4 regions of the Mesorhizobium sp. M0088 genome follow, and region 4 is predicted to be linked to each of the others. Evidence: predicted binding sites of a transcription regulator. Region 4 holds the regulator's gene; each other region holds the start of a gene.
The links. The regulator PhoB, encoded in region 4, activates phosphate uptake and scavenging genes when phosphate is short. The targets are predictions, from matches to a motif close to TGTCATNNANCTGTCAT.
Positions count from the first base shown of each region.

Region 1: the regulator PhoB is predicted to act here: its motif matches at 1,875-1,891, upstream of ppk2 (polyphosphate kinase 2).
Region 2: the regulator PhoB is predicted to act here: its motif matches at 3,176-3,192, upstream of NKJ67_RS21640 (esterase-like activity of phytase family protein).
Region 3: the regulator PhoB is predicted to act here: its motif matches at 3,460-3,476, upstream of phnC (phosphonate ABC transporter ATP-binding protein).

Region 1 is NZ_JAMYUI010000028.1:72,992-80,970, reverse strand. It holds gene NKJ67_RS28465 (DUF982 domain-containing protein) at 23-283, shown strand; gene NKJ67_RS28460 (hypothetical protein) at 350-502, opposite strand; gene NKJ67_RS28455 (aldo/keto reductase) at 679-1,722, opposite strand; gene ppk2 (polyphosphate kinase 2) at 1,993-2,913, shown strand; partial or broken gene NKJ67_RS28445 (dihydrofolate reductase family protein) at 2,964-3,610, opposite strand; gene NKJ67_RS28440 (cobaltochelatase CobT-related protein) at 3,758-4,702, opposite strand; gene hemB (porphobilinogen synthase) at 4,709-5,740, opposite strand; gene NKJ67_RS28430 (DUF8605 domain-containing protein) at 5,829-6,605, opposite strand; gene NKJ67_RS28425 (enoyl-CoA hydratase/isomerase family protein) at 6,853-7,896, shown strand; gene NKJ67_RS28420 (DUF6163 family protein) at 7,893-7,979, shown strand, end outside.
Region 2 is NZ_JAMYUI010000018.1:3,854-11,832, reverse strand. It holds gene NKJ67_RS21645 (MATE family efflux transporter) at 1-1,407, opposite strand, end outside; gene NKJ67_RS21640 (esterase-like activity of phytase family protein) at 1,579-3,060, opposite strand; gene NKJ67_RS21635 (GcvT family protein) at 3,305-5,716, shown strand; gene NKJ67_RS21630 (trimethylamine methyltransferase family protein) at 5,729-7,282, shown strand; gene NKJ67_RS21625 (LacI family DNA-binding transcriptional regulator) at 7,424-7,979, opposite strand, start outside.
Region 3 is NZ_JAMYUI010000005.1:23,227-31,205, reverse strand. It holds gene fosX (FosX/FosE/FosI family fosfomycin resistance hydrolase) at 1-215, shown strand, start outside; gene NKJ67_RS07475 (alpha-D-ribose 1-methylphosphonate 5-phosphate C-P-lyase PhnJ) at 212-1,111, shown strand; gene phnK (phosphonate C-P lyase system protein PhnK) at 1,108-1,884, shown strand; gene phnL (phosphonate C-P lyase system protein PhnL) at 1,922-2,629, shown strand; gene NKJ67_RS07460 (DapH/DapD/GlmU-related protein) at 2,626-3,243, shown strand; gene phnC (phosphonate ABC transporter ATP-binding protein) at 3,556-4,413, shown strand; gene phnD (phosphonate ABC transporter substrate-binding protein) at 4,498-5,406, shown strand; gene phnE (phosphonate ABC transporter, permease protein PhnE) at 5,481-6,455, shown strand; gene phnE (phosphonate ABC transporter, permease protein PhnE) at 6,460-7,979, shown strand, end outside.
Region 4 is NZ_JAMYUI010000013.1:30,341-38,319, reverse strand. It holds gene xylF (D-xylose ABC transporter substrate-binding protein) at 1-947, opposite strand, end outside; gene NKJ67_RS16875 (ROK family protein) at 1,218-2,465, shown strand; gene phoB (phosphate regulon transcriptional regulator PhoB) at 2,482-3,171, opposite strand; gene phoU (phosphate signaling complex protein PhoU) at 3,188-3,895, opposite strand; gene pstB (phosphate ABC transporter ATP-binding protein PstB) at 3,922-4,746, opposite strand; gene pstA (phosphate ABC transporter permease PstA) at 4,764-6,080, opposite strand; gene pstC (phosphate ABC transporter permease subunit PstC) at 6,077-7,543, opposite strand; gene NKJ67_RS16845 (PstS family phosphate ABC transporter substrate-binding protein) at 7,640-7,979, opposite strand, start outside.

The DNA.
Region 1 (7,979 bases), on a different contig from region 4:
GCCGATGGCGTAAGGAGCGGCCATGGAAAACAACCGATTTGAAACACCTGTGACTGTGAAGTCAGTCGCGGCGGGAAGCACTCAGCTCTTGCGCACGGCGCGTGAGGCTTCCGACTACCTCCTCAACAGCTGGCCCGGCAAGCGCAGCCCCAAGCATCGCGCGGCCCTGCAGGCCTGCCATGACGCACTCGCCGGCGACAAGCCGGCGATGAACGCCAGGCGCGCCTTCATCGCGGCAGCACGCGAAGTGGACGTGTTCGTCAGCGACAAGGCGCCGGCCTGACACAAGGCGACATCCGGGGCGGCAATCCGAATTGAGGCGCGGCCCGCATCTGCGGGCCGTTTGCCGTCACTTTGCCGTTTCGGTTTCGGCTTCAGTCTCGTCTTCGGGCTTCGAACGTTCCCTCGCTGCAACCTTGGCTGCCAGCTTCTCGGCCTTCTTGGCCGCCTTCTGGCGGTCGCGTTCCTTGCGTTCCTGATCGTAATTTGGTGGTCGCGCCATATCGGCTCCTTTTCACTGCCTCGCGGCTCTGGTCCTGCCTAGGAGCATTAGCCGTCAAACACAACAGCTGAAGCGATAGTGCGTCGATGATGGCCAGGCTTGCAAGATGCGCGTTGCAATGAAGGGGCCAGGCTCATCATTGCGGCGGCCGATACCTATCGCCGTCGATTTGCCGATCAGATGCCGCTTCGGTCAATCACCAGATCGGCGGCGCCAAACCGGTCCTTTGCCGTCAATTGCTGGTGCCAGTAGGGATAGAGCAAGGGCGGCCGGCTCACCACGTCGAGGCGCTCGCGCTCCTCGCCGGAAAGCACCAGGCTTGCCGCCGCGATGTTGTCCCGGAACTGCGTTTCCGTCCTGCCGCCGATCACCAGCGAACTGACGGCCGCCCGGCCAAGCAGCCAGGCCAGCGCCACCTGCGCTGCCGACACGCCGCGCTGCGCGCCGATCTCGACAAGCACATCGACGATCCGCCACAGCCGGTCCTCGTCGCGGATCGGCGGTTCCGACCAGCCTGCAAGCTGGCGGGCGGTGGGGCTGTCGCGGCGGTATTTGCCGGACAGCAATCCGCCGGCAAGCGGGCTCCAGACCAGAACGCCCAATCCCTGGTCGACGGAAATCGGCAGCAGTTCGTACTCCGCTTCGCGCGCTTCCAGCGTGTAGTGGATCTGCTGCGTAACGAAGCGCGGCTGATGATGGCTGTCGCTGACGCCGAGCGCCTTCATCACCTGCCAGCCGGAATAGTTGGAGCAGCCGACATAGCGGATCTTGCCCTGGGCAACCAGCGTATCGAGCGCGGCGATGGTTTCCTCCAGCGGTGTCACGCCATCCCATTCGTGCAGGAAATAGATGTCGATGACGTCTGTCCTGAGCCGCTTCAAGCTCTTCTCGCATTCGCGGATCAGGTGATGGCGCGACAGGCCTTCATCGTTCGGACCTTTGCCGATCCGCATCCGTGCCTTGGAGGCGATCAGCACGTCGCCCTTGCGCTTGCCGCCGAGCGCTTCGCCGATGATTTCTTCGGAAATGCCGTTCGAATAGACGTTGGCAGTGTCGATGACATTGATGCCGGCGTCGATGCAGAGATCGATCATCCGGCGCGCCTCGTCGAGGTCGGTCTTGCCGACAGCCGAAAATGCGCCGGCGCCGCCGAAAGTCATGGTGCCCATGGTCAGCGTCGATACTTTCAGGCCGGAACGGCCGAGAGTGCGGTATTCCATGTCGGTCCTCGCGATTGCATTGAGAAGGGGTTGGGAAGGGCGCCCGAATGTGGCTGCTATTTGTAGGACAATTTGCGCGGTATGTCTCCATGCCAGGGCGGCGGATCGATCATGCCTCGCGGGTTTTTGCAGTGATGGCGATCAGGTCAGGCTGCAATAAAACCGTCATTGCGGGCCTATATTGAAGTCGGCTCAGGCGTTGCCGTTCCGGGCTGTAAGCCGGGAGTTTGGGGCGCCGATCGACAGAGCTTGCAAGTGGAGCAGCCGATAATGACCGAGCTAAAACAGAATTCTGCGGCCAGGGATTGGCTTGAAGCCGAACTCGCCGACACGCTCGACGAAGACTATGAGCTCGAAATGTCGGAGCCGGCGCTGTCGATGGAGATCGCCAAGATCTACAAGAATTCGCATCCGCCTTCGATCGATCGCATGCAATATTTTCGCGACCTGATCAGCCTGCAGTCCGAATTGATCAAGCTGCAGTCCTGGGTCGCCTACCACAAGAAGAAGCTGGTGGTGATCTTCGAGGGACGCGACTCGGCCGGCAAGGGCGGCGTCATCAAGCGCATCACCCAGCGGCTCAATCCGCGCATCTGCCGTGTCGTGGCACTGCCGGCGCCGACCGAGCGCGAAAAGTCGCAATGGTATTTCCAGCGCTATGTCCCGCATCTGCCGGCCGGCGGCGAGATCGTGCTGTTCGACCGCTCATGGTACAACCGCTCGGGCGTCGAGCGGGTGATGGGCTTTGCCCAGCCCGATCAGGTCGAAGAATTCTTTCACGACGTGCCGGAGTTCGAGCGCATGCTGGTCCGCTCGGGCATTACCGTGGTCAAATACTGGTTCTCGATCACCGACGAGGAACAGCAGATGCGCTTCCTGATGCGCATCCATGATCCGATGAAGCAGTGGAAACTGTCGCCGATGGACCTGCAGTCGCGCGTGCGCTGGGAGCAATACACCAAGGCCAAGGAAGAGACCTTCGCCCGCACCAACATCTCGGAAGCGCCCTGGTTCATCGTCGAGGGCAACGACAAGAAGCGCGCGCGGCTGAACTGCATCGACCATCTGCTCAAGCAATTGCCCTACGAGGAGGTGCCGCACGAGGAGATCACGCTGCCGGAGCGCGTCTTCAACCCCGAATACGAACGCCAAGTGCTGCCGCGCGAGCTTTACGTGCCGGAGAAGTATTGAGATAGACGAAGCTGCAATCTCCCCCTCGAGGGGGGAGATTGGCTCTCCACCTACGCCCGCTTGATGATGACGTGCGTGGCGAGCGGCGTCGCCACCTGCTCGTTGCAGACATAACCGAGCTTGAGCATGTCGAGGCCGGTAAAAAGGTTCTCGCCCGTGCCCAGCAGCACCGCGCGATCGCCAGATGCATCTCGTCGATCAGTTTTTCCTGCAGATATTGCCGGATGGTGGCGACGCCGCCGCCGACCCGCACGTCCTTGCCGCCAGCGCCCGCTCTTGCCTGTTCGAGCGCCGAATGGATGCCGTCGGTGACGAAATGGAAGGTCGTCCCGCCCTCCATCGTGATCGGCGCTCGCTTGTGGTGGGTCAGCACGAAAACCGGCACGTGGTACGGCGGGTTGTCGCCCCACCAGCCCTTCCAGCTGTCGTCAGGCCACTCGCCGCGGATCGGTCCGAACATGTTTCGGCCGAGGATCCAGGCGCCGACATTTTCGAAGCTGCGCGCCGCGAACGCCTCGTTGACGTCGGTGGTGCCGCCATCTTGTCCGAGCACCATCTCACGGAAGGTGCGGGTGTCGACAAACCACTTGTGCAAGGATTCCCCACCGAGGCCGAGAGGATTTTGCAGATCCTGATCGGGACCGGCGCCATAGCCGTCGAGCGACAGGGTGAAAGCGTTGACGCGAAGTTTGGACATGCGAGCCTCCCCGATAACCAGTTGTACTTTGCAAGCAGTTGTTTTGTATCAAACTGGTTTTTAATTGCAAGCAGTTTTCTGGCGGCAGCAATCTCCCAACGTAGCGGACCTGCAACGCTGGGGTACGAAAGGCGGGGTGCAGCCTTGTCAGCTCAACTCGACTTTACTGTCCCGTTTAGCGATCAAATGGTCCCGCAAGAGGGACAACACCGTCCCGGCAAGCTCGTCGGGCGCCTCGCAATGCGCCGACGTCCGGTAGTATCGGTCGACGGCAAAGCCCAGACCAACGGCCAGCAATTCGATATCTCCGGCTGCCTCAACCTGCCCAATCACCTGCAAAATATGGTCTTGGAGATAGTGCGCTCCATTTGCCAGCAGCGTGGCGTCGTCAACGGGTGCTCCGTCTGAGACAACAAGCAGAACCTTACGGGCCTCGGGTCGTTCTCGCAGACGCCCAACGGCCCACTCGATGGCTTCGCCGTCGATGTTCTCCTTGGGAAGGTCCGGCCGTAACATCGGCTTGAGAACATGACCCAAACTGCTCTGACGGCTGTCGTCGGCCTGCCGGTAGATAATGTGCAGCAGGTCGTTCAGCCTTCCCGGATTTTTGGGCCGGCCATCTTCATTCCAGATGCGCCGCGATTCCCCACCGCGCCAATTGCGCGTGGTGAACCCAAGGATATCGACCTTTATGCCGAGTGTCCGCAGAAACTCCTGTGCAATGTCGACTGAAGCAGCCGCGTACAGCATTTTCTGGCCGCGCATCGATCCGGACTGGTCGACGAGAATGGAGACGACCGTATCAGCGCGGTCAGGCGCCGATACGCTATCCCGGACTTCAGTGGCAATATCCGCTGCCAGAATCAGATGCTTCGTCCTCCAGCCGGCGAGGCCGCTCTCCAGCTCTGCCCATATCGCCTCGACCGCGGATTTATGTTTGTCCGAAAGCTGCCCGATAGCGTTTGACAGTTTTAGGCTCGGCACAATCCAGTCATGGAGCGTGACGTAGGCGTGATAGCCGGGCGTAGCAGTGTCGCCGCGTGGCACGGGGACAAACAATGATCTGAAATGCTTGCCCAGCCTTCGCAGCAATGTCGGCTATCCCTTCAGCAGTTCCGCCACTTCGGGCGCGAAATAGGTCAAGATGCCGTCGCAGCCGGCGCGCTTGAAGGCGAGCAGCGATTCCAGCATTGCCTTCTCGCCGTCGATCCAGCCATTGGCGCCTGCCGCCTTGATCATCGAATATTCGCCCGACACCTGGTAGGCGAAGGTCGGCATCTGGAACTCGTCTTTCAGCCGTCGGATGATGTCGAGATAGGGCAGGCCGGGCTTGACCATCAGCATGTCGGCGCCCTCGGCAATGTCCTGTTCGGCCTCTCTCACCGCTTCGTCGGAATTGGCATGGTCGATGTAATAGGTCTTCTTGTCGCCCTTGAGCAGGCCGGCGGTGCCCACCGCCTCGCGATAGGGGCCGTAGAAGGCCGAAGCGAATTTGGTCGCATAGGACATGATCGCCACATCCTGGAAACCATTGGCGTCAAGCGCGTCCCGGATGGCGCCGATGCGGCCGTCCATCATGTCGGACGGCGCGATGATGTCGGCACCGGCGGCCGCCTGGATGACAGCAGCGGCGGTCACCTGTTCCACTGTCTCGTCGTTGACGATGATGCCGTCGCGCAGGATGCCGTCATGGCCGTGGCTGGTGAACGGGTCGAGCGCTGCGTCGGTGATGATGCCGATCTCCGGCACCGCATCCTTGATCGCACGGGTGGCGCGGTTGATGACATTGTTGGGATCGAGGATATGCGAGCCGGTCTGGTCGCGCAGCGAGATGTCGACATTGGGGAAGGTGGCGAGTGCCGGAATGCCGAGTTTTGCCGCGCGCTCGGCCTCCTTGACGGCGAGATCGATCGACAGGCGGAAGACGCCGGGCATGGCGGCGATCGGCTCGCGGACACCCTTGCCCTCGACGACGAAGATCGGCCAGATCAGGTCGTCGACCGTGAGCCGGTTCTCCTGCACGAGGCGGCGCGACCAGTCGGCCTTGCGCATGCGGCGCAGACGGCGGCTGCCGGTGATCTCGTCGACGCCGCGCGCGCCGGCGGGCTTTGCGGGGGTGAATTTGTTCATCGCCAATACTCTCGTTCGGGCAGGCTTTTACCACGAGCTCCCGCCGCTGACCAATGCGGCACGATTGTGCCAGCGACGCGGTCGAGGTCTATTCGGGTTGCCCATTGCCTGACAGAATCTGTGCTGCGCCCCTGATGGCGACACGGAAAGCCTCGTCGAAGCCGACACCGCGCACCTGCCAGATGTAGGTCTTGCCGGCCATGGCCAGCCGCCAGTCGGCGATCCAGCCCAGTTCCTTGTCGCTCCAGATGAGACTGCCGGAAAGCGCTTGGTCGGCGCCGGCCTTCTTCGCGAGTGTGTCGAGCTTTGTCATCTGGGCATTGCGAAGCGCCCGATCGTCCAATCCGGCCTGCGCCAGCTGTGCTGCCGTGGGAAAAGCCACCTGCATGGCCAGCGGTACGGCGGCATTGCCGAACGATTCGCGCATCGGCATGCCACGGTCGCCATCGGCATCGAGCGCGTAATGCATTGTTCCGCGCTCCGTCGCCAAAAACACCGCCAGCCGTGGCCGCGCGGTCAGCCATGGCCTGCTGCCGAGCGAAGCAAGCACCGGGTCGATCACTTCAGGCTTGTACTGGCAGTAAAGGTTGTGAGGCCGGTCGTAGGTGCCTTGATCGTCATGGTTGGGAATGCCTTCCATGCGGTCGCGGTAGCGAAAGCCAGCGACGAAGCTGCCCGCCTTATCACGCAATACCGTCATTTCAGGTTTCGCCGGCAGGCGCTGATCACCGGAAATCCGCACCAGAACCGCGTCGAGACAGCGCTTGAAGCCGGACTGGCGGTTCTTCTCGGACTTGCCGTTGACGATGGTCTGCGAACTGTAGAGATCTTCCAAAGTCCCCGCCATGACAGGGTGAACAGCCAAGCAGATGCTCAGCCCAATTGCCACCGGCGCAAAGCGTGAAAATCGAGTCATAACCAATCGTCCCGTTCGAAGACCCGCCAGAGCTGCGCTGCAATGAACTCTATCCAGTTTTTCAGTATTGCAGCTCGATTTTTAGTACCGGCTCCTGGTCCGGGCCAGAGCTTGCACCGGTGTGCTCGCCATTGACGCACCCATGCGCCACGCTTTAGCACTTCAGTCCCGGCGGCCGGGGGAGGGATTCTTCACGATGGATTTTGGCGGAGGCGACGAGATCCGCTTCGAACATCTGGGCCGGGCCGGCGTCGTCACCTTGACGCGGCCGCAGGCGCTCAATGCCTTGACGCACCGCATGATCGGGGCGCTCGACGCTGCTCTTTCCGCCTGGGAGGCCGACCAGGGCATCGACGTCATCGTCGTCAAGGCAGAGGGCAGGGCCTTTTCGGCCGGCGGCGATATCCTGCATGTCTATGAGACAGGCCGGGCGGGAAAACCGCCGGTCGAGTTCTTCGCCGACGAATATCGCCTCAACGCCCGCATCAACAGTTATAGGAAACCTTACGTGGCCCTGATTGACGGCATCGTCATGGGCGGTGGTGTCGGCATCTCCTTCCACGGCTCGCACCGGGTGATGACCGAGAATGCCCAATTTGCCATGCCGGAAGTCGGCATCGGCTTCTTTCCGGATGTTGGCGCCAGCCACCTGCTGCCTGACCTCGGCGGCTCCTTCGGTATGTATCTGGCGCTGACCGGCAATCGCATCCGCTATGGCGATGCGCTGTGGTCGGGGCTGGCCACCCATACCATCAAGGCCGAGGACCAGGCTGGCTTCCTCGACCGCCTGGCGCTGACCGGCGATCCGGAATCGGTGCTGCGCGGCTTCTTCGTGCAGGCAAGGCGAGAAACCGACAGGCCGACGCTGGAGGCGATTGTTCGCCATTTTTCGCAACCGTCCCTGAACCGCGTCATCGACAGCCTCGAGCGTGCGGCCGCCGCCGACGAGTTCGCGGCAAAGACACTGGCGACGATCCGCACCCGCTCGCCGACCAGCCTGCGCGTCGCCTGGCGGCAGATCAGCGCCGGACTGACGCTGTCCATGGAAGCCTGCATGAAAATGGAGTTCCGCATCCTCAACCGGATGCTCGCCGGCCATGATTTCTACGAAGGTATCCGCGCCGCCATCATCGACAAGGGCTCGAAGCCGCAATGGCGGCCGGCAAGCCTCGCTGCGGTCAGCGAAGCGGATGTCGATGCCTATTTCGCTCCGCTCGGCGAACGGGAACTCTTGATATGAGCGAGGTGACCTCGAGGCGCGTCGTGCTGCAGCCCTCCGGGGTGGAGGTGATCTTCGCCTGGTTCCAGCGCGTCATATCGGGC
Region 2 (7,979 bases), on a different contig from region 4:
CGGCTCGCCGGCCGCCGGCCTGTTCTCGATCATGTGCGTGGTGCGCCAGCGGCCGAAACGGTAGTAGGCCGCCGCCAGTACAAGCGAGCTGATCGAGCCGGCCGGGAAACTCCACCACAGCGCTTCCTCGCCGATCACGCCACGCATGAAATAGGCGAAGCCGGTGCGCACGACCAGCACCGAGATCACCAGGATGATCAGCGGCGGCATCACGGCACCCGTGGCTCGTACGGTGGCAAACAGCACGATGGTTATGCCGAACAGGATGAACGACCACGAGGCGACATTGTTGATGTGGACGGCGATGTCGATCGCCGCGCTGTCGCTGCTCAGGAACAGGCTCAGCACCGAACGGTCGAAAACCGACAGCACGGCAACCAGCGCGCCGGTCAGGACCAGGTTGAAGCCGACGCCGGAGGCGGCGATGCGGCCGATCCGGTCCCAGCGCCCGGCGCCGACATTCTGCGCCGCCATCGAGGACACCGCGGCGCCGATGGCGAGCGCTGGCATCTGGATGTAGGTCCACAGCTGGGCGGCGATGCCATAGGCGGCGGCGACCTGTGAGCCGTAGGAATTGACGATACCCATCACCGTCAATGCCGCCGCCGAAATGACGATCATCTGCAGACCCATCGGCACGCCCTTGAAGACGACGATGCGCAGCAAGGCGGGATCGGGCCGCAGCAGGGCGAGGTTGGCGCCGGCCAGCCGCAGCGGATGCTTGCGCACATAGAGCACGATCAGGATGGCGATCACGCTTACCGTCTGGCCGATCAGCGTGGACGTGGCGGAGCCCGCGATGCCGAGTTCGGGAAACGGCCCGATGCCGCGGATGAGCAATGGGTTGAGCACGATGTCGAGGACGACGGCCAGAGCCATGAAGAAGAAGGGCGTGCGTGAATCGCCGGCACCGCGCAGCACGGTCATGACGAAGGACAGAAGGTTCATCATCGGCACGGCGACGAAGATGATGCGCAGATAGGAGCGCGCGAGCGGCAAGGCATCGGCCGGTGTGCCGAGCGTGTTGAGAATGGCGTCGACCCAGATCCAGCCGCAGACCGCGAGGATAACGGAAACAAGGAAGAAGAACGTCGCGCTGGTGCCGACGATGCGGCGCGCCTCGGGCAGGTCGCGGGCACCGACCGACTGGGCCACCAGGATGGTGGCCGCCATGCCGATGCCGAACACGGTGCCGAGGATCAGGAACAGGACGAGGTTGGCGTTGGAGGTGGCGGTCAGCGCCGATTCGCCGAGGAAACGGCCGACCCAGACGGCGTTGATCGAACCGTTGAGCGACTGGAGCACGTTGGAGCCGAGCACCGGCAGGGCGAACAGCAAGAGCGTGCGCGGGATCGGGCCGCTGGTCAGGTCGCCGGTGCGCCGGCGCGCGGGCATTTTTTCGTCCATGGCGGGCAGCTCGGCGGATGGTGATTTGGATCCAGTCCACGATGATATCGCAGGCGGGACCGAGATGCACCCTTGCGAACGCGCCGCACGGTTGAAAGGCCGCTGCCCCGTTCATGCCCAGCCGCGAGCCCCAGCGGACGCGCCAAGCACGCCCGCCCGTGCAGTGGGTGGTTACTTCTTGGCCAGACCCGGCAGCGTGACCTGATAGACCAGGAACATGGTGTCGACATCGGCGCCGTCTTCCGCCTTGTAAGGTGCGCCGACCTGAAAACCGTCCTGAGCGAGGAAGTCGTTGTCGTTGGCGACGAACAGGAAGTAGTCGTCGGGCAGCTTCGGATCGAGAACGCTGACCACCGACATCGCCTCCCACTTCTCCGACAAGTTATTCTTGTCGTTCGGCGCGCCGTTGTGCAGGCCGAAGCGACCGAGTTCGCCCTTGTCGTTGATGTCGATGAACGGCGTCAGCTTGGCCGGCGTCACCGACGGATCGAGCACGCCCTTGGGTGCCAGCGGCTTGTCGGCGGCATCGAAGGCGCCGCCGGCGATGTCGGTCGCGGCCGAGACGTCGACGACGAAGATCTGGCGCACCAGCGAGGTGTCGCCCTTCAGCCCCTGGCCGTTGCCGCTGTCGCGCGCCAGCATCAGGAAGGTCTTGTCGGAGAGCGCCACGATCTCGCTCTGTGCGGCGATCTTGGTCTTGCCCTTGGCATCCTTGAACACCGGCAGCGGCACGACATACTCATGCGCAAGCTTGAGATGAGCGGGGTCGGAGGCGTCATAGACCAGCGCGCGGGTGTTCTGGCGCGTCGCGGGCGAATCGCCACCATCCTGGCGGGGCGCCGACTGCAGCACCGCGATCAGGAACTTGCCGTCCGGCGTCATCGCCATGCCTTCGAGGCCCTGATTGTTCTGGCGGCCGGTGTCGGGATCCTTCGGATCGGGTTCGGCAGCACCTGGGCCCGGATTGTCCGAGGCAAAGTTCGGCGCGCCGTGGCGCATCGGCACCAGCGCAGCCGGTGGCTGGGTCGCCGACAACAGATGTCCGTCGGCGGAAAACCGGTAGATGTTCGGGCCGTATTCATCGGAGATGAACATCGAGCCGTCGGGCAGCCGCACGATGGCTTCGTTGTCGAGCGCCAGCTTGCCGTTGGCTTCGGGCAGGATCGGCATGTCGCCGCTCGCCGCGCGCACGCCGTTGAGCGGATCGAGGCCGGTGGCATCAGCGCCCTTGTCGTCGGTGAGAAGCATGGTGTCGGCGAGCGTTGCCTTGACGCCGGTCTGCTGCTGGCCGGCAGCAGGTGCCGCACCTGGTGCCACCGGGGTAAACTCGATGGCGACGGTGTTGAGGCGCGGCCGGTAGCCGGTGGTGCCGACGACATTGTAGCCGCGATCCGGCAGCAGCCAGAGCGAACCTTTGTAGCCGGCGGCCTCATGCGTCCAGCCTGATGTGTCGATCGACATGCCCGAGCCCGAACCAAACGTCTCGCCGAACTTGTCGCGCTGAGCGGCCGGGATGCGGCCGACGCCGACCAGCCCTTTGTTGACAAAGCTCGTGCCGCCGACGGTCGCGGTGCTGTCGGCGAGCGCCGGCGTCACGGCGGTGAACAAGGCCAGCGCGACGCCAAGCGACGCGGTTCGATACAGGTATTTCATGGATAATCCTCTTTGTGACGGATGTGCCGGAGCGGCCGCGGGACGAAAAACTGAAAGAGGTGCGACATCGATGATGCCGCGCAAGCCTCCCCGAAACGCGGTCTACGGCGCGAACATGATGCTTGCGTGACAGCGCGCAGTGCATGCCGACGGTCGACGAAAAACGATGCGCGCGCGCGGCACTAGACACTTATGTCCAGTGCATATATGCTCCAGCCTTCGGACTAACCGTGGAGGGGAAGCCTTGAAGTCGCACTACCGCGCAGTCGTCATCGGGGGTGGCGTGGTGGGGGCCTCCGTCCTTTATCATCTGACGCGATTTGGCTGGAGCGATGTGGCGCTGATCGAGCGCGCCGAACTGACGGCCGGTTCGACCTGGCACGCGGCGGCAGGCTTCCATGCGCTCAACGCCGACCCCAACGTGGCGGCGCTGCAGGACTACACCATCAATCTCTACCGCGAGATCGAGGCCGAATCCGGCTGGGATATCGGCCTGCACATGACCGGCGGCGTCAACATCGCCAGCGATCCCGCGCGCTGGGAGTGGCTGAAATCGGCCTGGGCGGTGTTCCAGTCGGTCGGCATCGAGACCGCTAGGTTGGTAACGCCCGATGAGATCAAGGCGATCTGCCCGATCGTCGACGTCACCGGCGTGCTTGGCGGCCTGCATGATTCCAACGAAGGCCATCTCGACCCGTACGGCACGACGCACGCCTATGCCGGCGCTGCAAAAAAGCGCGGCGCCGACATCATCCTGCGCAACCGGGTGGTCGAGTTGAAGCCGCGCGCCGACGGTCGCTGGGATGTCGTCACGGAGCAGGGCACCATCATCGCCGAGCATGTCGTCAATGCCGGCGGGCTGTGGGCAAAGCAGCTCGGCCGCATGGCCGGCATCGACCTGCCGGTGACGCCGATGGAGCACCATTATTTCATCACCGAAGACATTCCCGAGATCGCGGCGCTGGACAGGGAAATCGGCATCGCCGTCGATCTCGACGGCTTTTCGTATCTCAGGCAGGAGCGCAAGGGCGTGCTGCTCGGCGTTTACGAGCAGAACCCGAAGCACTGGAACATGGATGGCGCGCCGTGGGACTACGGCATCGAGCTGATCCCGGAAGACATCGACCGCATCAGCCCCGAACTCGCCAAGGCGCATGAGCGCTTTCCTTGCCTGGCGACGGCCGGCATCCGCAAATGGGTCAACGGCGCCTTCACCTTCACGCCGGATGGCAATCCGATCGTCGGACCGGTGCGCGGATTGAGGAACTACTGGGTCGCCTGCGGCGTCATGGCCGGCTTCAGCCAGGGCGGCGGCGTCGGCAAGTCGCTGGCCGAGTGGATGATTTTCGGCGAACCGCAGGCCGACATCTTCGGCATGGACATCGCTCGCTACGGCGCCTTCGCCGCCAACCGGGAATATCTCAGGCAGACGACGCGCCAGTTCTATTCGCGCCGCTTCGTGATGACCTTTCCCAATGAACGACTGCCCGCCGGCCGGCCGCTGAAACGTCCGGGTGCCTATGACGGCATGAGCGCGGCGGGATGCGAATGGACGGCTTCCTGGGGGCTGGAAATCCCGGCCTATTTCGCGCCGATGGGATTTGCCGAGAACACGACGCTGCGGCGCTCCAACGCCTTCGACATCGTCGGCGACGAGGCGCTGCAGGTGCGGCGCGCCGCCGGTCTCGTCGATATCTCGGCCTATTCGCGCTATGCGGTGGCGGGGCCAGGTGCGGAAGCCTGGCTCGACCGGCTGCTCGCCTGCAGGCTGCCGAAGCCGGGGCGGGCCGGCCTGGCGCCGATGCTCGGCCATGACGGACGGCTGAAGGGCGACCTCACCGTCTTCAACTGGGGCGGCGGCAGCTATTGGCTGATGGGCTCCTACTATCTCCGGGAATTCCACATGCGCTGGTTCGAGAGCTATGCGGCTGAAGGCGTCACCGTCACCGACCTCTCCGACACGATGAGCGGTTTCCTGCTGACGGGGCCGAACGCGCGCAAGATACTGGAGCGAACGACGCATCAGGATGTGTCCGGCGCAGCGCTGCCGTTCATGGCCTGCGGCACATTCGACATCGGCATGGTGCAGGCCCGTGTAGCGCGGCTGTCTATATCAGGCGAGCTCGGCTTCGAAATCAGTTGCCCCGTGACCATGCATGCCACTCTGCGCGAAACGCTGCTGGCGGCGGGCGAGGATCTCGGCCTTGCCGAAATCGGCTATTACGCGCTCAATGCACTGCGGCTGGAGAAGAGCTTTGGCATCTGGTCGCGCGAATTCACGCAAGGCTACACGCCGGGCCAGACCGGTCTCGACCGCTTCATCGCTTTCGGCAAGAGCGGCTTCATCGGCCGCGAAGCAGCGTTGAAGCAGCGGGAGGCCGGCAGCGGCCAATGCCTGGTGACGCTGGAAATCGATGCGCTCGACGCCGATGCCGGTGGCTTCGAGCCGGTCTGGCATCAGGGCCGGCGCGTCGGCTTCGTCACCTCGGGCGGTTACGGTTATACGGTCGGCAAGAGCCTGGCGCTGGCGCTGGTCGACCGCGATTTCGCAGGCGAGGGCACCGCGCTCTCCGTGCATGTCGTGGGTGAGGAGCGGCCGGCGCATGTCGTCGCGGCCTCGCCCTATGATCCCCTGGGCAAGGCAATGCGGCAATGAGGAGGATTTCCGATGGTCGATGACGCGGCACGGGACGGCAGGCGCGAGCGCCGGCGTGGACGCACGGGCGAGGCCGGCAGCGAAAGCAGCCGCCGTCCCAATTACCATTCGCTGAAGAACCCGTTCCTGCCGCAGCCGATCTTTTCGGACGATCAAGTGGCCGCGATTCACGACACGGCGCTGCGGGTGCTGGAAGAACTCGGCATCAAGGTGCTGCTGCCGCAGGCGCGTGAGCTTTTCGCCAGCGCCGGCGCGCTGGTCGATCCGGACACCGACATGGTGCGCATCGGCCGCGACATGGTGACGGCGGCACTCGCCACGGCGCCGAGATCGATCCACGCTCACGCCGGTTCGCGCGCCCGGGATCTGACGCTGGAGCTCGGCTCGATGACCTTCCTCGCCGGATGCGGGGCGCCGAACGTCACCGATCTCGAGCGCGGCCGGCGGCCGGGAACACTGGCGGATTTCGAGGATCTCATGCGGCTGGTGCAGCATTTCGACGTGCTGCATATGCTGGGGCCCTGCATCGAACCGCAGGATGTCGACAACCGCTTTCGCCACTATGCCGTCAACCGCGCGCAGCTGACGCTGTCGGACAAGCTCCCGTTCGTCTTCGCGCGCGGCACCCCGCAAGTCGAGGACGGGTTCGAGATGATTCGTCTGGCGCGCGGCCTGTCGCAGGACGAGTTTCTGGCAAATGCATATTGCTACACCGTCATCAACACCAACTCGCCGCGCCAGCTCGACATCCCGATGGCGCAAGGCATCATCGATTTCGCCCGCGCGGGCCAAATCTCCGTCATCACGCCGTTCTGCCTGGCTGGCGCGATGGCGCCGATCACGGTCGCCGGCGCGCTGACGCTGCAGCATGCCGAGGCGCTCGCCGGGCTGACGCTGGCGCAGATCGTGCGGCCCGGTGCACCGGTCGTCTACGGCTCGTTCTCCTCCAATGTCGACATGAAATCCGGCGCGCCGGCCTTCGGTACGCCCGAGCACGTCAAGGCGACGCTGGGCGCCGGTCAGCTGGCGCGCTTCACCGGACTGCCGTGGCGATCGGGCGGCGGCAGTGCCGCCAACATCTCAGACGCGCAGGCCGCGCACGAGACGCAGTTCGCGCTGTGGGGCTCGGTGCTGGCCGGGGCGACGATGTGCATCCATGCCGCCGGCTGGCTGGAGGGCGGCCTCAGTGTCTCCTTCGAGAAACTGATCACCGACATCGAGGCGCTGCAGACGGTGGCTGAACTTTGCGCCGCGACGCCCGGCGATACCGATACGATCGGCTTCGAGGCGATCGCCGAGGTGCAGCCGGGCGGCCACTTCTTCTCGGCCGGCCACACCATGGCGCGCTACCGCACCGCCTTCTACGAACCGCTGGTGGCCGACTGGTCGAATTTCGGCAACTGGACGCAGAGCGGCTCGAAGACAGCGAGCGAGCGCGCCACCGGCGTCTGGAGGCGGGTGCTTGCCGATTTCGCGCCGCCGGCAACGGCTGCCGCCACATCAGGCGTGCTGGATGAGTTTATCGCGCGGCGCACGGCAGAGGGCGGAGCGGCGCCAGTGTCTTAAGGCCGGCTCTCGCTGATCGCCCTGGTTGTGGCGCGATCCGGAACCTGCAGCGCCTCCCGCGCATTCAAGGTTGCGGCCGGTGCACTGCGGCACCGGTGTGCTGTTTGAGGGGAGACGACATCGGCGGCCCTGCTGCCACCATCAATCGCTGTCGCGCGCCACCAGTTCCAGCGGCCAGACTTCGCGGATGATCCGCGGCCCCTCCGGGCCGGCGAAGGCGGGAAGCGACGCCAGCAGCATTTCGGCGAGTCGTTGTCCCATTGGCTCCAGCGCCGGGCGGAAGGCGGTCAACGCCGGGGAAAAATAGCGGCAGAGCGGCGTGTCGACGATGACGGTTACCGCCATGTCCTGGCCCGGCCTGATGCCCATCTCGGCCAGCGCCTTGCAGCCGCCCAGCGCCATTGCATCATTGTTGAAGATGATGGCGGTCGGCGGGGCCTTGGAGCGCATGACCTGGGGCGTCACCTTGTAGCCGCCGGCCTCGTTGATGAAGCCGGACGCGATCAGCTCCGGGTCGACCTCGATGCCGTGCCGCTTCAGGGCCTTGCGGTAGCCGGCGAGGAACAGATAGCCGAAATTGAGGTCGAGTGAGGGACGGATAGCGGCGATACGGCGGTGACCGCGCGCCACCAGGCGGTCGACGGCATCGGCTCCGGCCTTCTCGAAATCGAGGTCGAGGGAAGGATAGGACTTGGCT
Region 3 (7,979 bases), on a different contig from region 4:
ACATCGCCTTCAAGATCGATGACGCCGATTTCGACCACTATGCCGAGTGCATCGGCAAGCTCGGCCTCGACATGCGCCCGCCGCGCCCGCGCGTCGAGGGCGAGGGCCGCTCGATCTATTTCTACGACGACGACAACCACATGTTCGAACTGCACACGGGCACGCTCAATGAGCGGCTGGCGCGCTACGCCAAGGGATTTGAGGTCGCATCATGACCGACATCGCCACCTACAACTTCGCCTATCTCGACGAACAGACCAAAAGGATGATCCGCCGCGCGATCCTCAAGGGCATCGCCATCCCGGGATATCAGGTGCCGTTCGCCTCGCGCGAAATGCCGATGCCCTATGGCTGGGGCACTGGCGGCGTCCAGGTCACCGCTTCGATCATCGGCCCAGACGATGTGCTCAAGGTGATCGACCAGGGCGCCGACGACACCACCAACGCGGTCTCGATCCGCGCCTTCTTCAAGAAGGTCGCCAACGTCGCGGTGACGACCGACACCGCCAGCGCCACCATCATCCAGACCCGTCACCGCATTCCCGAGCATCCGCTGACGGCGGGCCAGGTGCTGGTCTACCAGGTGCCCATCCCGGAACCCTTGCGCTTCCTCGAGCCACGCGAGACCGAAACGCGGAAAATGCATGCGCTGGAAGAATACGGCCTCATGCATGTGAAACTTTACGAGGACATCGCCAAACACGGCCGCATCGCCACCACCTATGCCTATCCGGTCAAGGTCGAGGGCCGCTATGTGATGGACCCGTCGCCGACGCCGAAATTCGACAATCCCAAGATGCACCGCTCGCCGGCGCTGCAGCTGTTCGGCGCCGGGCGCGAAAAGCGCATCTATGCGGTGCCGCCCTTCACCGAAGTGGTCAGCCTCGACTTCGAGGATCATCCGTTCGAGGTGCAGACCTTCGACCAGCCCTGCGCGCTGTGCGCGGCCGAGAATGTCTATCTCGACGAGGTCATCCTCGACGACCATGGAGGCCACATGTTCGTCTGCTCCGACACGGATCATTGCGAGAAGCGGCGGGCGGACGGCCATCACGGCCACCTTGCTCCAGAAAACCATCTTGCCTCGGAAAAAATGGAGCCGGCGCAATGACCGACGAACCGCTGCTGCGCGTCTCGGCGCTCTCCAAATTCTACGGCTCGCGCGTCGGCTGCGACAACGTCTCCTTCGACCTGTGGCCGGGCGAAGTCCTGGCTGTGGTCGGCGAGTCCGGCTCCGGCAAGACGACATTGCTCAACTGCCTGTCGACGCGGCTATTGCCCTCCTCCGGCACCGCCAGCTACCGCATGCGCGACGCCCAGTTCCGCGAGCTCTACCGCATGAGTGAGGCCGAGCGCCGCTTCCTGATGCGCACCGACTGGGGGTTTGTCCACCAGAACCCGGCCGACGGCCTGCGCATGACGGTGTCGGCCGGCGCCAATGTCGGCGAGCGGCTGATGGCGGTCGGCGACCGCCACTACGGCAAGATCCGCGCCACCGCCGTCGACTGGCTATCGCGCGTCGAGATCGACGAGGACCGCATCGACGACGAGCCCCGCGCCTTTTCCGGCGGCATGCGCCAGCGCCTGCAGATTGCCCGCAACCTCGTCACCGGCCCGCGTCTGGTGTTCATGGACGAGCCAACCGGCGGCCTCGACGTCTCGGTCCAGGCGCGCCTGCTCGACCTGCTGCGCGGTCTGGTCACCGATCTTGGTCTGGCGGCCATCGTCGTCACCCATGACCTTGCCGTGGCGCGGCTTTTGTCGCAGCGCATGATGGTGATGAAGGACGGCCGCGTCGTCGAAAGCGGTCTCACCGACCGCGTGCTCGACGACCCGCGCGCGCCTTACACGCAATTGCTTGTTTCCTCGATTCTGCAGGTTTGACGATGACGCAAACGACTGACGATTGGAGAACCTTCTGATGGCAACCCCGCTCGTTGTTTCCGGCGTTGCCAAGAGCTTCACCATGCATCTGCGTGACGGCATCAAACTGCCTGTTGTCGCCGGTGTCTCGTTCTCGATCAGGGCCGGCGAATGCACCGTGCTCGGCGGCCCGTCCGGTGCCGGCAAGAGCTCGATCCTGAAGATGCTCTACGGCAACTACGCCGTCGACGAAGGCCAGATCATCGTCACGCATGATGACGGGCTGATCGACCTGGCCACCGCCAGCCCTCGCACCGTGCTTGCGGTGCGCCGGCAAACGATCGGCTATGTCAGCCAGTTCCTGCGCACCGTGCCGCGCGTTTCGGCGCTCGATGTCGTCGCCGAACCGCTGGTCGAGCGCGGCGAGGATCGCGAGATTGCCCGCGGCAAGGCGCGCGCCTTGCTGGCACAGCTCAACCTGCCGGAGAAACTCTGGGCTTTGCCGCCTGCGACCTTTTCCGGCGGCGAGCAGCAGCGCGTCAACATCGCGCGCGGCTTCATCACCGAGCATCCGATCCTGCTGCTCGACGAACCGACCGCTTCGCTCGACGCCAGGAACCGCGATGTCGTGATCGAACTCATCGCCGCCAAGAAGGCGGCTGATGTCGCCCTGCTCGGCATCTTCCATGACCACGACGTGCGCGAGGCGGTTGCCGACCGCATCATCGACGTCACCGCGTTCGCGTCCGGAAAAATCGCTGCATGACCGGGAAATTGTCCGAGACGCCGCTGGTCCACCCGACGGCGGATGTACAGAATTCGACGCTCGGCCGCTGGACCGAGATCGCCGACCGCAGCCGGGTCTCGGAAAGCGAACTCGGCGACTATTCTTACATGATGCAGGACTGCTCCGTCTGGTGCGCGACAATAGGCAAATTCGCCAACATCGCCGCCAGCGTTCGCATCAACGCCACCAACCACCCGACCTGGCGGCCGACGCTGCATCACTTCACCTATCGCGCCTCGGACTACTGGGACGATGCCGAGCACGAGACAGAATTCTTCGCCCAGCGCCGCGCTAAACGCGTCACCATCGGCCACGACACCTGGCTCGGTCACGGCTCGACCATCCTGCCCGGCGTCGCCGTCGGCGATGGCGCCGCGGTCGGCGCGGGTGCGGTGGTCTCGAAAGATGTCGCGCCCTATACCATTGTCGGCGGCGTGCCGGCAAAGCCGATCCGCGAACGCTTCGATCGCCGCACGGCCGAACGCTACCAGGCGCTCGCCTGGTGGGACTGGGACCATGCAAGGCTGCGCGCCGCGTTGGATGATTTCCGGGAGCTTGAGGCCGAGACGTTCCTAGAGAAATATGGTGGATAGCGACGTCCAGGAATGGCGGTCACTGACGCGGGGCAGCGGGGCATTATCACAAACCGCCCCGGCCCCTACTATCCGCATGACATGCCTCTCGACACCAGCATCGGCGCCATGACGGCCCTTGTCTGGAACGCTTGATGGCACCAGCTCGCCAGGCCCGCGTTCCAAATCACCTTCGACTGCTGACCCAGGGTCGACACTAGACTCCAGCCTGTGGAGCGTAACAAAACTGACATCACCGCGACACGGCAGGTTCATGTGGCTGCGCTAGGCGAGAGCCTGACGATCAATGGTCCGGACCTGGAACCTGCCCCCATGCCAGCAAATTCCGCCACGCTCGAAATCCGCGGTGTCACCCGACGATTTGGCAAGAACACTGCCGTCAGCGACATCAACATCGCGATCCCGCATGGTCAGATGGTTGGCGTCATCGGCCGTTCGGGCGCCGGCAAATCGACGCTTCTTCGCATGATCAACCGTCTCATCGATCCCAGCCAGGGGTCGATTTTTTTTGACGGCGCCGAGGTCTCCCAGCTGCGCGGTTCGCCACTACGGCGCTGGCAGCGCGATTGCGCCATGATCTTCCAGCAGTTCAACCTGGTGCCGCGCCTCGACGTGCTGACCAATGTGCTTCTCGGCCGGCTGAACCACCGCTCCACCATGTCGAACCTGCTCGGCATCTTCTCCCGCGAGGAACGAGCCGAGGCGATAGCAGCGCTGGAGCGTCTCGATATCGCCCGCACCGCGCTGCAGGCCGCCGGCACCTTGTCGGGTGGCCAGCAGCAGCGCGTCGCCATTGCCCGCGCGTTGATGCAGCAGCCGAAGGTGATCCTCGCCGACGAGCCGATCGCGTCACTCGATCCGCTCAACGCCAAGGTGGTTATGGATTCGCTGCAGGATATCAATTTGCGCGAAGGCATCACCGTGATCACCAACCTGCACACGCTGGACACGGCCCGCACCTATTGCAACCGTATCATCGGCATGGCTGCCGGCAAGGTCGTCTTCGACGGCCCGCCGGAAGAGCTCAACCGCGAGGCCGTGCGCATGGTCTACGGCGCCGACAGCAGCGGCGGCGAAATCTCCGAGGCCATCACCTCGACCAGTGTCATCATCAAGCAAAAAATCGCCGCATCCGCCGGACCGCTTGAGCCAGCCTTTCCTGGTTACTGAGCGACCTGGATCGCCAGCCCGCGTCAAGGGCATCATATCCCAACGCAGCCGGCGCGATGCCGGGACCAACAGGAGAGAGAAGAGATGTTTAGAAAGATACTTTTCGGTGCCGTTTCCATCATGGCCATGGCGATGGGCTCGGTCCAGGCACAGGATCTGAAGGAATTCCGCGTCGGCATTCTGGGCGGCGAGAACGAAGCCGACCGTCTGCGCAACTACCAGTGCTTCGCCGACCACATCAAGCAAGTCCTCGGCGTCGAGAAAGTTTCGCTGTTCCCGGCCGCCGACTACGACGGCGTCATCCAGGGTCTGCTCGGCGGCACGCTCGACTATGCCGAACTCGGCGCTTCCGCCTACGCCAAGGTCTACCTCGAGAACAAGGACGCGGTTCAGCCGATCCTGACGACGGTCCAGACCGACGGTTCGACCGGCTACCATTCGGTTATGGTCGCCCGTGCGGATTCCGGCATCAAGACACTCGCTGACATGAAGGGCAAGAAACTCGGTTTCGCCGATCCCGATTCGACTTCCGGCTACCTGGTCCCGGTCACCTCGCTGCCCAAAGACATCGGCATGGATGTGAAGAGCTATTTCGCGTCGACCGGTTTCGGCGGCGGCCATGAACAGCTTGTCCTTGAAGTTCTGAAGGGCACCTTCGATGCCGGCACCACCTGGGCCTCCGGCGTCGGCGACTTCAAGGATGGCTACAGCTCCGGCAATCTGCGCAAGATGGTCGACAAGGGTGTCCTCAAGATGGACGACCTCGTAGAGTTGTGGCAGTCCCCCTTGATCCCGAACGGCCCGCTGGTCATACGCACCTCGCTCGACGCCGACACCAAGCAGAAGATCACCGATTTCCTGACCAAGCTTCCGCAGACCGACCCGGCCTGTTTCGCGGCGGTGCAAGGCGGCGACTTCAAGAGCTATTCGCCGGTCACCCCGGAATTCTATCAGGCGATCATCGACGCTCGTAAGGCGAAGATCGGCTCGTAAGCCAAAAGGCACGACGCCGCCGGGGCCAAAGTGCCGCCGGCGGCGTTGCCGCGTCACGGGCTGGGGAACTATCGATGAGTGCGACCGAAATTTACCGCGCGCCTGCGCTCTCCACGGAAGGAGCGTTAGCCGAGCGGCACTGGCGCGACCTCGCCGCTCGCCGGCGCCTCTACACGATCGGAGGCCTGGTTTTCCTGTTACTTGCGCTCTCGGGCTCGCTCTGGTTCGCCAATGAAACCAACGCCGGAAAGTTCTTCGACCGCCTTCCCCACATCGCCGACTTTTTCGTCGAATTGAAGCCGCGCGACTGGTTCGACCCGGTGCGCGCGCTGTTCGACCTGCCGTCGCCCTATGACGATGGCAGCCTCAAATTCGACTATCCCGAAGGCCGGGTCTACCTGACCCAAGGCATCTACATTCCGGAGTATTTCTACCGGATGATCGAGACCCTGAACATTGCGCTGTTTTCGACCCTGGTCGGCTCCACCTTCGGTTTCCTGCTCTGCTTCCTGGCTGCAAGCAACGTGACGGCCAGCCGCTGGCTCCGCTTCACCACGCGCCGCTTCCTCGAAATTGTCCGCGCCTTTCCGGAAATCGTCATTGCCGGCTTTTTTCTGGCGATCTTCTCGCTTGGGCCCATTCCAGCGATCCTCGCGGTCAGCATCCACACCGTCGGCGCGCTCGGAAAAATGTTCTACGAAGTGGTCGAGAACGCCGACATGAAGCCTGACGAAGGCTTGCGGGCCGTTGGCGCCAACTGGGTCGAACGGGTGTGGTTCGGCATGGTGCCTCAGGTTCTGCCCAACTTCATGAGCTATTTCCTGCTCCGCTTCGAGATCAATGTGCGCGCTTCGACCATTCTCGGTGCCGTCGGCGCCGGCGGCATCGGCGAATCCCTGCGTCTTTCGATCAGCCGGGGCCATGAGGCCAAGACCATAGCCATCGTGTTTCTGCTGTTCTGCACGATTGTCGCCGTTGACCAGTTTTCGGCATGGCTGAGACAACGTCTCGTCGGCAGGCAGGCGTTCGCATACGGGCGCGGAGAGTAACGCAATGAACGCCGACGCCATCAACGACATCGCCGCTCGCTATCCCGATGCGTTTCAGCGGCCTTTATGGAAGCGCTATGCCGCCCCGTTCGGCATCCTTCTATGCATCCTCTACACCTTTTACTGCTCGTGGTTCTTCTCGATCGGCATCGTTCTCGGAAAGGCGAACTGGAACCTGGCCGGCGCTTATCTCGCCGACTGGGTGTCTTACGAAATCCGCCCGGACATCGAATTCAAGGACGGCTATCTGACCATCGACTACTCTCGTTTCTCCAAACTGGGATCCAATCCAAATCCCGACTGGGTTATCAAGCAGATTGCCGAGGTCGAGCGGCGGGTCGACGCCGCACCGGCACCGGCGACCGCGACCGACAAGTCGTCGCAGGGTTCGTTCATGGCGGCTGGCGCGCCAACGGCCGAGAATCCGGCCCCCTCGCCAGACAAACCAGTTCCGGCCGCGCCCAAAACGGTGCGCGAAAAGGCCGTGGTGGCGGCGACCGTCGTCCTTGGCAGCGGCCAGATTGCCATTGCGCCAAATCTTGTCACGGTGACGCGCGGCGCCGAAAGCGTCGTCTTCGACATTGCCAAGGACAGGTCTGTCACGCCGCGCACACCGCTGCCTGACTGGATAGAGCAACGCAAGCCAGGTTCGACAGCCTATGTCTCGTTCGGATTTTTGGGCCGCGCTGAAGTGCAAAATGACGAGGTGATCGCCTGGAGGCGGTTTTTTGGTTGGGCGAATTTTGTGTTTGACACGAATTCGCCATTCTGGGGAAAATCGTTTGGCGAGGTCGCTTCATTGATCGTCTCCGGAGAACGCATCGATCCGTCGAGGTCAAACGCAGCGCTTGCCTGGGACAACATCCTCTACAATGCCGAGTGGCAACACGGCGACGTGTGGCTGAAGCTTCTGCAAACCATCGTCATGGCTTTTGTCGGCACAGTGTTGGCCTCGGTCGTCGCCTTTCCGCTCGCCTTCCTGGCTGCGCGCAACATCACGCCGAACTGGTTGACCAACCAGGCGACAAAACGCTTCTTCGACTTCCTGCGGTCTGTCGACATGCTGATCTGGGCGCTGTTCTTCACCCGCGGCTTTGGTCCGGGGCCGCTGGCCGGCATGTCGGCGATCTTCTTCACCGATACCGGAACCCTGGGCAAGCTCTATTCCGAGGCGCTGGAAAACATCGACGACAAGCAGCGCGAAGGCATCCGCTCGGTGGGCGCCACACCAACAATGGTGCAACGCTACGGCGTGCTGCCTCAGGTTCTGCCAGTGTTCCTTAGCCAATCCCTCTATTTCTGGGAATCGAACACCCGCTCGGCGACAATCATCGGCGCCGTCGGTGCCGGCGGCATCGGTCTGAAATTATGGGAAGCCATGCGCACCGGCACCAACTGGGCCAATGTTTTCTACATGGTGCTGTTGATCCTGATTGTCGTTTTTGTCTTCGACAATATCTCCAACTATCTCCGCCGCAAACTGATGGGGACCGTCGGAAACGGCAACGACGAGCGCGCGCGGGG
Region 4 (7,979 bases):
TTGGTGATGGCAACCGGGGTCAGGAACAGCGACTTGACGGTGTTGCCGCCCGGCGTCGTGAAGTCCTTGGCGCCGGCGATGTCGCTCGTCTTCTTGCCGTCGGCCAGTTGCGAGGCGATCTCGGCGGCATTCTTGCCGAGCTCCCGCGCGTCCTTCCACACCGACACGGTTTGCGTGCCGAGGGCGATGCGGTTCAGCGCGGCGTGGTCGCCGTCCTGACCCGAGACCGGCACGGTGCCGGCCAAGCCTTGAGCCGTCAGCGCCGCGACGACGCCACCGGCAGTGCCGTCATTGGCCGCGACCACCGCGTCGACCTTGTTGTCGTTGGCGGTCAGGAACTGTTCCATGTTCTTCTGGGCGTTAGCGGGCAGCCAGCCATCCGTGTAGGCTTCGCCGACATTCTTGATCTTGCCGCTGTCGATGGCTTCCTTGAGCACTTCCATCGAGCCCGAGAACAGGAAGTCGGCATTGGGATCGGCACCGGAGCCCTTGATGAAGACGTAGTTGCCTTCCGGCTTGACCTTGAACACTTCGCGGGCCTGCATGCGGCCGACTTCCTTGTTGTCGAAGGTCAGATAGAAGACGTCCTTGTTCTCGATCAGCCGGTCATAGCCGACGACCGGAATGCCTTCGTCCAGCGCCTTCTGCACGGCCGGGCCGATGGCCGAAGCGTCCTGCGCCAGGATGATCAGGGAATTAGCGCCCTGCGAGATCAGGCTTTCGACATCGGTAAGCTGCTTGCCGGGATTGGACTGCGCATCGGCGGAGATGTACTTGTCGCCGGCGGCCTCGATCGCCGTCTTCATGGCGGCTTCGTCGGTCTTCCAGCGTTCTTCCTGGAAGTTGGACCACGAAACGCCGACAACCTTGTCCTTCGCCTGCGCGACAGACGCGAGCGTCAGCGACATGGCGGCACCCGCCAGGATGGCGGCCGTGAATCTTTTCATATTATCCTCCCTGCGCCGCGTATGGCGCGACCAAACTGACCCGAGGGCCGGCACAGAGGCTCTATTTTTTCGAGCCTCGAAAAAATACTGGGCCAACGCCCGAACGCTGTCAACATCGATTCTGATGGATTTTGATGTCATTTCGAGTTTTTTTCGAGTCTCGGAATAAATAAATGACACGGCGTGCAGCTTCTGCCAGTATTTACCGGCGTCACCGACAGCGTTCCAGGGGCAGGAGGAACCGCGGCGACCGGGAGGATATGAAAGAACATGTCGGTCGGAATCCGCCACGACGATCTGCGCCGCCGCAACCGCGCCATGGTGATCGCGGCAGTGCGCCGCGCCGGACAGCCGTCGCGAACCGAGATCGCCGCGACCACAAGCCTCAGCCATTCGACCATCTCGGCGATTTCATCCGACCTGATCGTCGAAGGCATCCTGACCGAAAGCAAGCCGAGCGAGGCCGGCTCGCTCAAACGCGGCCGGCCGCAGGTCGGCCTCAGTCTCAATCCGGAAGCGGCCGCGGTAATGACCGTGGTGCTGTCGCTGAACTTCCTCTCCGTCGCCGTCATCGACTATGCCGGCCAGGTGATATCCGAGGAACAGCGCCGGCTGGACACGCTGACGATGTCGCGCGAGTCGCTGATCGGGGAATGCACGGCCATCGTGCGGCGCCGCCTGGCAGATCCCGACCTGGACGTGCGCAGCATCGCCCGCATCGCGCTGGCCATCCAGGGCATCACCGACACCCGTGCCCGCGCCATGCTGTGGTCGCCGATCACGCCGCACACCGACATCGCCTTCGCTGACATATTCGAAGACGAGTTCGGCATCCCTGCCATAATGGAGAACGACTGCAACATGATGGCGGTGGCGCTGCGCTGGCGCGACCCCGATCGTTACCGCGACGATTTCATCGCTATCCTTTTGTCGCACGGCATCGGCATGGGACTGGTGCTGAAGGGTGAATTGTTCACCGGCACCCATTCTTCGGGCGGCGAATTCGGCCACATGATCCATCGGCCGAACGGCGCGCTATGTCGCTGCGGACGGCGCGGCTGCGTCGAAGCCTATGCGGGCAATTACGCCATCTGGCGCAACGCCAGGCAGATGGGCGAGGATGCAGAACCCGTTGCCGATGTCAGCGACGCCGACATGCGCGCCCTGGCTGCCGCGGCCCGCGAAGGTGACGGACCCGAACGGGAAGCCTATCGCAAGGCCGGCGAAGCGCTCGGCTACGGCCTCGGCAGCCTGTTCGCGCTGATCGATCCGGCGCCGGTCGCCATGGTCGGTGTCAGCGCCGCCGCCTTCGACCTGATCGAGCCGGCATTGCGGCAAGCGATTGCCCAGACCGCCGGCGGCCAGCATTCCAAATCGATTTCCTTCGACACCGAGCCGAACGAACTGCCGCTGATCCGCGAAGGCTGCGCCATGCGGGCGCTGATCTTCGTCGATCAGGAGATTTTTGCGCCGGGCGTGCAGGCAAGATCCGGTTTCGGCGGCAAGAACGTGGCGTGAGTTCAAACGAGGGAGTTCAGTCCTCTCGGATGGCGTATCCGGCGCCACGGATCGTGCGGATGACATCAGGCATACGGCCATTGTTGACCGCCTTGCGCAGCCGGCCGACATGCACGTCGACCGTGCGCTCGTCGATGTAGATCGTCTCGCCCCAGACATTGTCGAGCAGCTGGCTGCGCGAGAACACGCGGCCTGGATGGCGCATCATGAATTCGAGCAGGCGGAATTCCGTCGGCCCAAGCCGGATCTCGCTCTTCTTGCGATAGACACGGTGCGACTCGCGATCGAGCACGATATCGCCGACCTTCAGCACGCTGGACAGCACTTCCGGCTTGGCCCGGCGCAGCAGCGCCTTGACCCTGGCCATGAACTCCGGCGTCGAGAAGGGCTTGACCAGATAGTCGTCGGCGCCGGTCGACAGGCCGCGCACGCGGTCGCTTTCCTCGCCTCGCGCGGTCAGCATGATGATCGGCAGCCGCTCGGTCTCGGGACGCATTCGCAGGCGCCGGCAGAGTTCGATGCCCGAAACCGCAGGCACCATCCAGTCGAGCACCAGAAGATCGGGAACGTTCTCCTGCAGCCGGATTTCGGCCTCGTCGCCGCGCGTCACCACCTCGACCTGGTAACCTTCGGATTCAAGATTGTAGCGGAGCAGCACGCCTAGCGGCTCCTCATCCTCCACCACCATGATGCGTGGTGCGATCATCGGCTGGTCACCCCTGTTATGCCGCTGGCGCGGACATTGCCGTCTCGTCCTGCTTCGGACGATTGGCTGGCAGCTGCGTGCCGGTCAAAACATAGTAGGCATTTTCGGCGATGTTGGTCACGTGGTCGCCGATCCGCTCGAGGTTCTTGGCGCAAAACAACAGGTGCGTGCACGCCGTGATGTTGCGGGGATCTTCCATCATGTAGGTCAGCAGCTCGCGGAATACCGAGGTGTATTTGACGTCGATGCGTTCATCATTGTTTCTGAGCGTGGCAAGCGCAGCCGCGTCAGCGGCGGCATACTCGTCGACGACCCCCTGCACCTGGATCAGCACCAGCTGCGCCATCGCGTCGATCGAATGCGAAAGGTCGTGCGGCGTAACGCTCAGCCCGACAGTGCCGACGCGCTTGGCGATGTTCTTGGCAAGGTCACCGATGCGCTCGAGGTCGCCGGCCATGCGGATCGAACCGACCACCGCACGCAGATCGTTGGCCATTGGCTGGCGCTTGGCGATCAGCGTGATGGCGCGATCGTCCAGCTCGCGCTGGCGTGCATCCATGATGGCATCATCGGAAACCACGCGCTGCGCCAGCGCATTGTCCGAATTGAGCAAAGCCTTGGTCGAGCCACTGACCATCGAGCGGGCGAGATCGCCCATGTCGCGGATCAGCTGGCTGATCTGCTCCAGATCCTCATCGAAAGATGCAACGGTATGTTCACCCATGATCTTCGTCCCTCATATGCCTGAGCTCAGCCGAACCGGCCGGTGATGTAGTCCTGGGTGCGTTTGTCGTCGGGGGTGGTGAACATCTTGTCGGTGGCGCCCTCCTCGACCAGATAGCCTAGATGGAACATCGCGGTGCGCTGCGACACGCGCGCTGCCTGCTGCATCGAATGGGTGACGATGACGATCGTATAGTTCTGGCGCAGTTCGTCGATCAGTTCCTCGACGCGAGCAGTGGCGATCGGGTCGAGCGCCGAACACGGTTCGTCCATCAGGATCACCTCGGGCGACACGGCGATGGCGCGTGCAATGCACAGACGCTGCTGCTGGCCACCGGAAAGACCCGTGCCAGGTTCCTGCAAACGGTCCTTCACCTCGTTCCAGATTGCCGCCTTCTTCAGGCTCGACTCGACGATCTGATCCATGTCGGCCTTGCGCTTGGCCAATCCGTGGATGCGCGGGCCATAGGCGACGTTCTCGTAGATCGACTTGGGGAACGGATTGGGTTTCTGGAACACCATGCCGACGCGCGCCCTGAGTTCGACGACATCGATGTTCTTGTCGTAGATGTCTTCTTCGTCGAGCGTTATCTTGCCGGTTACCCGCGCGGAATCGATGGTGTCGTTCATGCGGTTGAGGCAGCGCAGGAAGGTCGACTTGCCGCAGCCGGAAGGGCCGATCAGCGCCGTCACCTGATTCAGGCGGACGTCGAGATTGACATCGAACAGCGCCTGCTTCTCGCCATAGAACACGCCGACCTTGTCGCCGCGCATTTTGATCACTTCGTTCGACTTGGCGTTCATCTTATCGCCCACTGCGTTTTCAAGGGACTGTTCGGTCATGATGTTCATACCAAAATGCCTTTTTTCTACCAGCGCCGCTCGAACCGACGCCGAAGCACGATCGCGGTGATGTTCATGGCCATGAGGAAGACGAGCAGGATGATGATGGCGCCCGACATGCGCTCGACGAAGGCGCGTTCGGCCTCGTTCGCCCACATATAGATCTGCACCGGCAGCGCGGTGGCCGGATCGAAAGGCGTCGTCGGTGGATCGGCGACGAAGGCGACCATGCCGATCAAGAGCAGCGGCGCGGTTTCGCCGAGCGCACGCGCTAGACCGATGATGGTGCCGGTGAGGATGCCGGGTGCGGCAAGCGGCAGGATGTGCTGGAACACCATCTGCATCTTGGAGGCGCCAAGACCGAGAGCCGCCGAGCGGATCGACGGCGGCACCGCGGCAAGTGCGGCGCGCGTCGCGATGATGATCGTCGGCAGCGTCATCAGTGTCAGCACCAGGCCGCCGACGAAAGCGGCGGAGCGCGGCATGCCCAGGAAATTGATGAACACCGCGAGGCCGAGCAAGCCGAAGACGATTGACGGCACCGCTGCCAGATTATTGATGTTGACCTCGATAAGGTCGGTGAAACGGTTCTTCTTGGCAAACTCCTCCAGATAGATGGAGGCGGCGACGCCGATCGGCAGCGCCAGGAGCAACACGATTACCATCATATAAAACGAGCCGATGATCGCCACGCCCATGCCCGAGGTTTCCGGGCGGCTGGAGGCGCCGTAGGTGAACAGGCCGCTGTTGAAGTGCTCGGCCATCGCGCCCTCGGTCTTGAGCTTGTTCATCCAGGTGATCTGCTGGTCCGAGACCTTGCGTCGCGCTTCCTCGACACTGAGGTCGATCTGGCCCTTGAAAGCCGAGTCGAGATTGGCGGCGGCGAGGATGTTGACGTTGCGTGTCGTGCCGATCACGGACGGATCGGCGGCAACGATGTCGCGCAACTGGACGCGGGCGCCTTCCGACAGGAAGCCCTTGAGCTTCTGGATCATCGGCTTGTCATCAGGAGAGATGCCGAGCTTGGCCACAAGCGCGTTTTCGGCGAGCTTGGGATAATTTGCCTTGATCAGAACGCTCGGATCGGTTGCACGCTTGCCGGAAGGATCGATCACCTTCTCGTCGAACGAGATCGGCAGTGATACCGTCGTCTGCCAGAAGGCGGTGTAGCCTTTCGAGACGATGGTGATCAGCATGATTGCCAGGAACGCCAAGCCTACGGAAATCGCCACGACGCCATAGATGCGGAAACGGCGTTCGGCGGCGTAACGGGCCTTCAGGCCGATGTCGCGGCGCGGATGGGCCGCCGCCCTGACCATCGTATCCATGGAGATGTCGGTCATTCGTACTGCTCCCGATATTTGCGCACGATGTAGAGCGCGACGATGTTCATCACCAACGTCAGCGCGAACAGCGTCAGGCCGAGCGCGAAGGCGACCAGCGTCTGCGGCGAATTGAACTCGAGGTCGCCGGTGAGCTGGTTGACGATCTTGACGGTGATGGTCGTCATTGCCTCGAACGGGTTGATGGTAAGGTTGGCGGCGACGCCCGCCGCCAGCACGACAATCATCGTTTCGCCGATGGCGCGCGAGGCGGTCAGCAGGATGGCGCCGACGATGCCGGGCAGTGCAGCCGGCAGGATCACCCGCTTGATCGTCTCGGAGCGGGTCGCGCCGAGGCCAAGCGACCCGTCGCGCATGGCGCGCGGCACCGCGGTTATGATGTCGTCCGAGAGAGAGGACACGACCGGGATCAGCATGACGCCCATGACCAGGCCGGCGGTGAAGATGCTCTGGCCCTGGATGAAGGGCGAACCGCCGGTCAGCGCCGCGGACAGGTCGCGCAGGAACGGCCCAAGCGTGACGACGGCGAAGATGCCGTAGACGATGGTTGGTATGCCGGCCAGAAGTTCAAGCGCCGGCTTGACCACCGAGCGCACCTTGGGCGTTGCGTATTCGGCCATGTAGACAGCCGACATCAGCCCGACCGGCACCGCAACCAGCAGCGCGACGGCGGCGATGTAGAGCGTGCCCGCAAGAAGCGGGATCAGGCCGAACTGACCCTGGCTGCCGCCCGAACCGGCAGCGGCAAAACGCGGATCCCAGACGGTGCCGAAGAAGAAACTCATCGGCGAGACGCTTTCGAAAAAGGTGATCGTCTGGAACAGCATCGAAAGCACGATGCCGATGGTGGTCAGGATGGCGATGGTGGAGGCGGCAAGCAGCCCCCACAGCATCAGCCTCTCGACATTGTTGCGGGCCCTGGCGCGCGGCTCGATCTGCCTGAGCGCATAGAAGGCGCCGGCGATCGAGGAAACGAGAATGACAATGGCGCCGAACAGGCCGAGCCGGTCCTGGACCTTGTTCGCCTCGACGGCGATCGGGATCATGTAATCCTGCGTGTCGCTCGCCAGTGCCACACCCTTGGCGGCGAGCAGCGGCTGCAGCTCGGCAAAGCTGGCAGGCATTGCGGCCAGTGTGCCTGCATCGAGTTTGCGCAGGCCCCTGGCGAGGCTCTTTACGAGGCTGACATCCAGTGCCTCACTGGCAACCTTGCTGTCGACGGTGCGCTCGGGCAAGGCAGTGTGAATGTGTCGGTCAAGATAGACGGAAGACCCGACGGTCCAGACGGCAAGCAGCAAAAGAGCAGGCAGAACGGCGAGCAGGAAGGCCCACCAGCCATGATAGTGGGCGCGCGAATGCGGCTTGACCTTGCCATTGTCCTGGGCCGCGGCACGTTGCCGACCGATGAAAAAGGCAACCAGGCCGACGGCAACGACGATGGCCAGTACGAGCAAGGACGACATGGACCCACCCCAAGAGAAATTCTTACGCAGCCGCCATTGCGGCCTGCGATGAAACCGGGGCGCGGGATTTGGCCCGCACCCCGGTTCGGCAGCTGATTACATCGACTTTCCGGCGGCGAAAGCGTCACGCTGGGCCTGACGCTCGGCATCCGGAGCCGCAACGAGGCCGTATTCGGCGAGCGGGCTTTCCGGGCCAACCATCTGGTCGTCAAGGAAGAACTCGACATATTCCTTGAGGCCGGGAACGACGCCCAGATGCGCCTTCTTGACGTAGAAGAACAGCGGGCGCGAGACGGGATACTTGCCGCTGGCGATCGTCTCGGTCGAAGGCACGACGTCTTCCACGGTGGCGACCTTCAGCTTGTCGGCATTGTTCTCATAGAAGGCGAGGCCAAACACGCCGACGCCGGTCTTGTTGGAGTCGATGCGGGCGAGC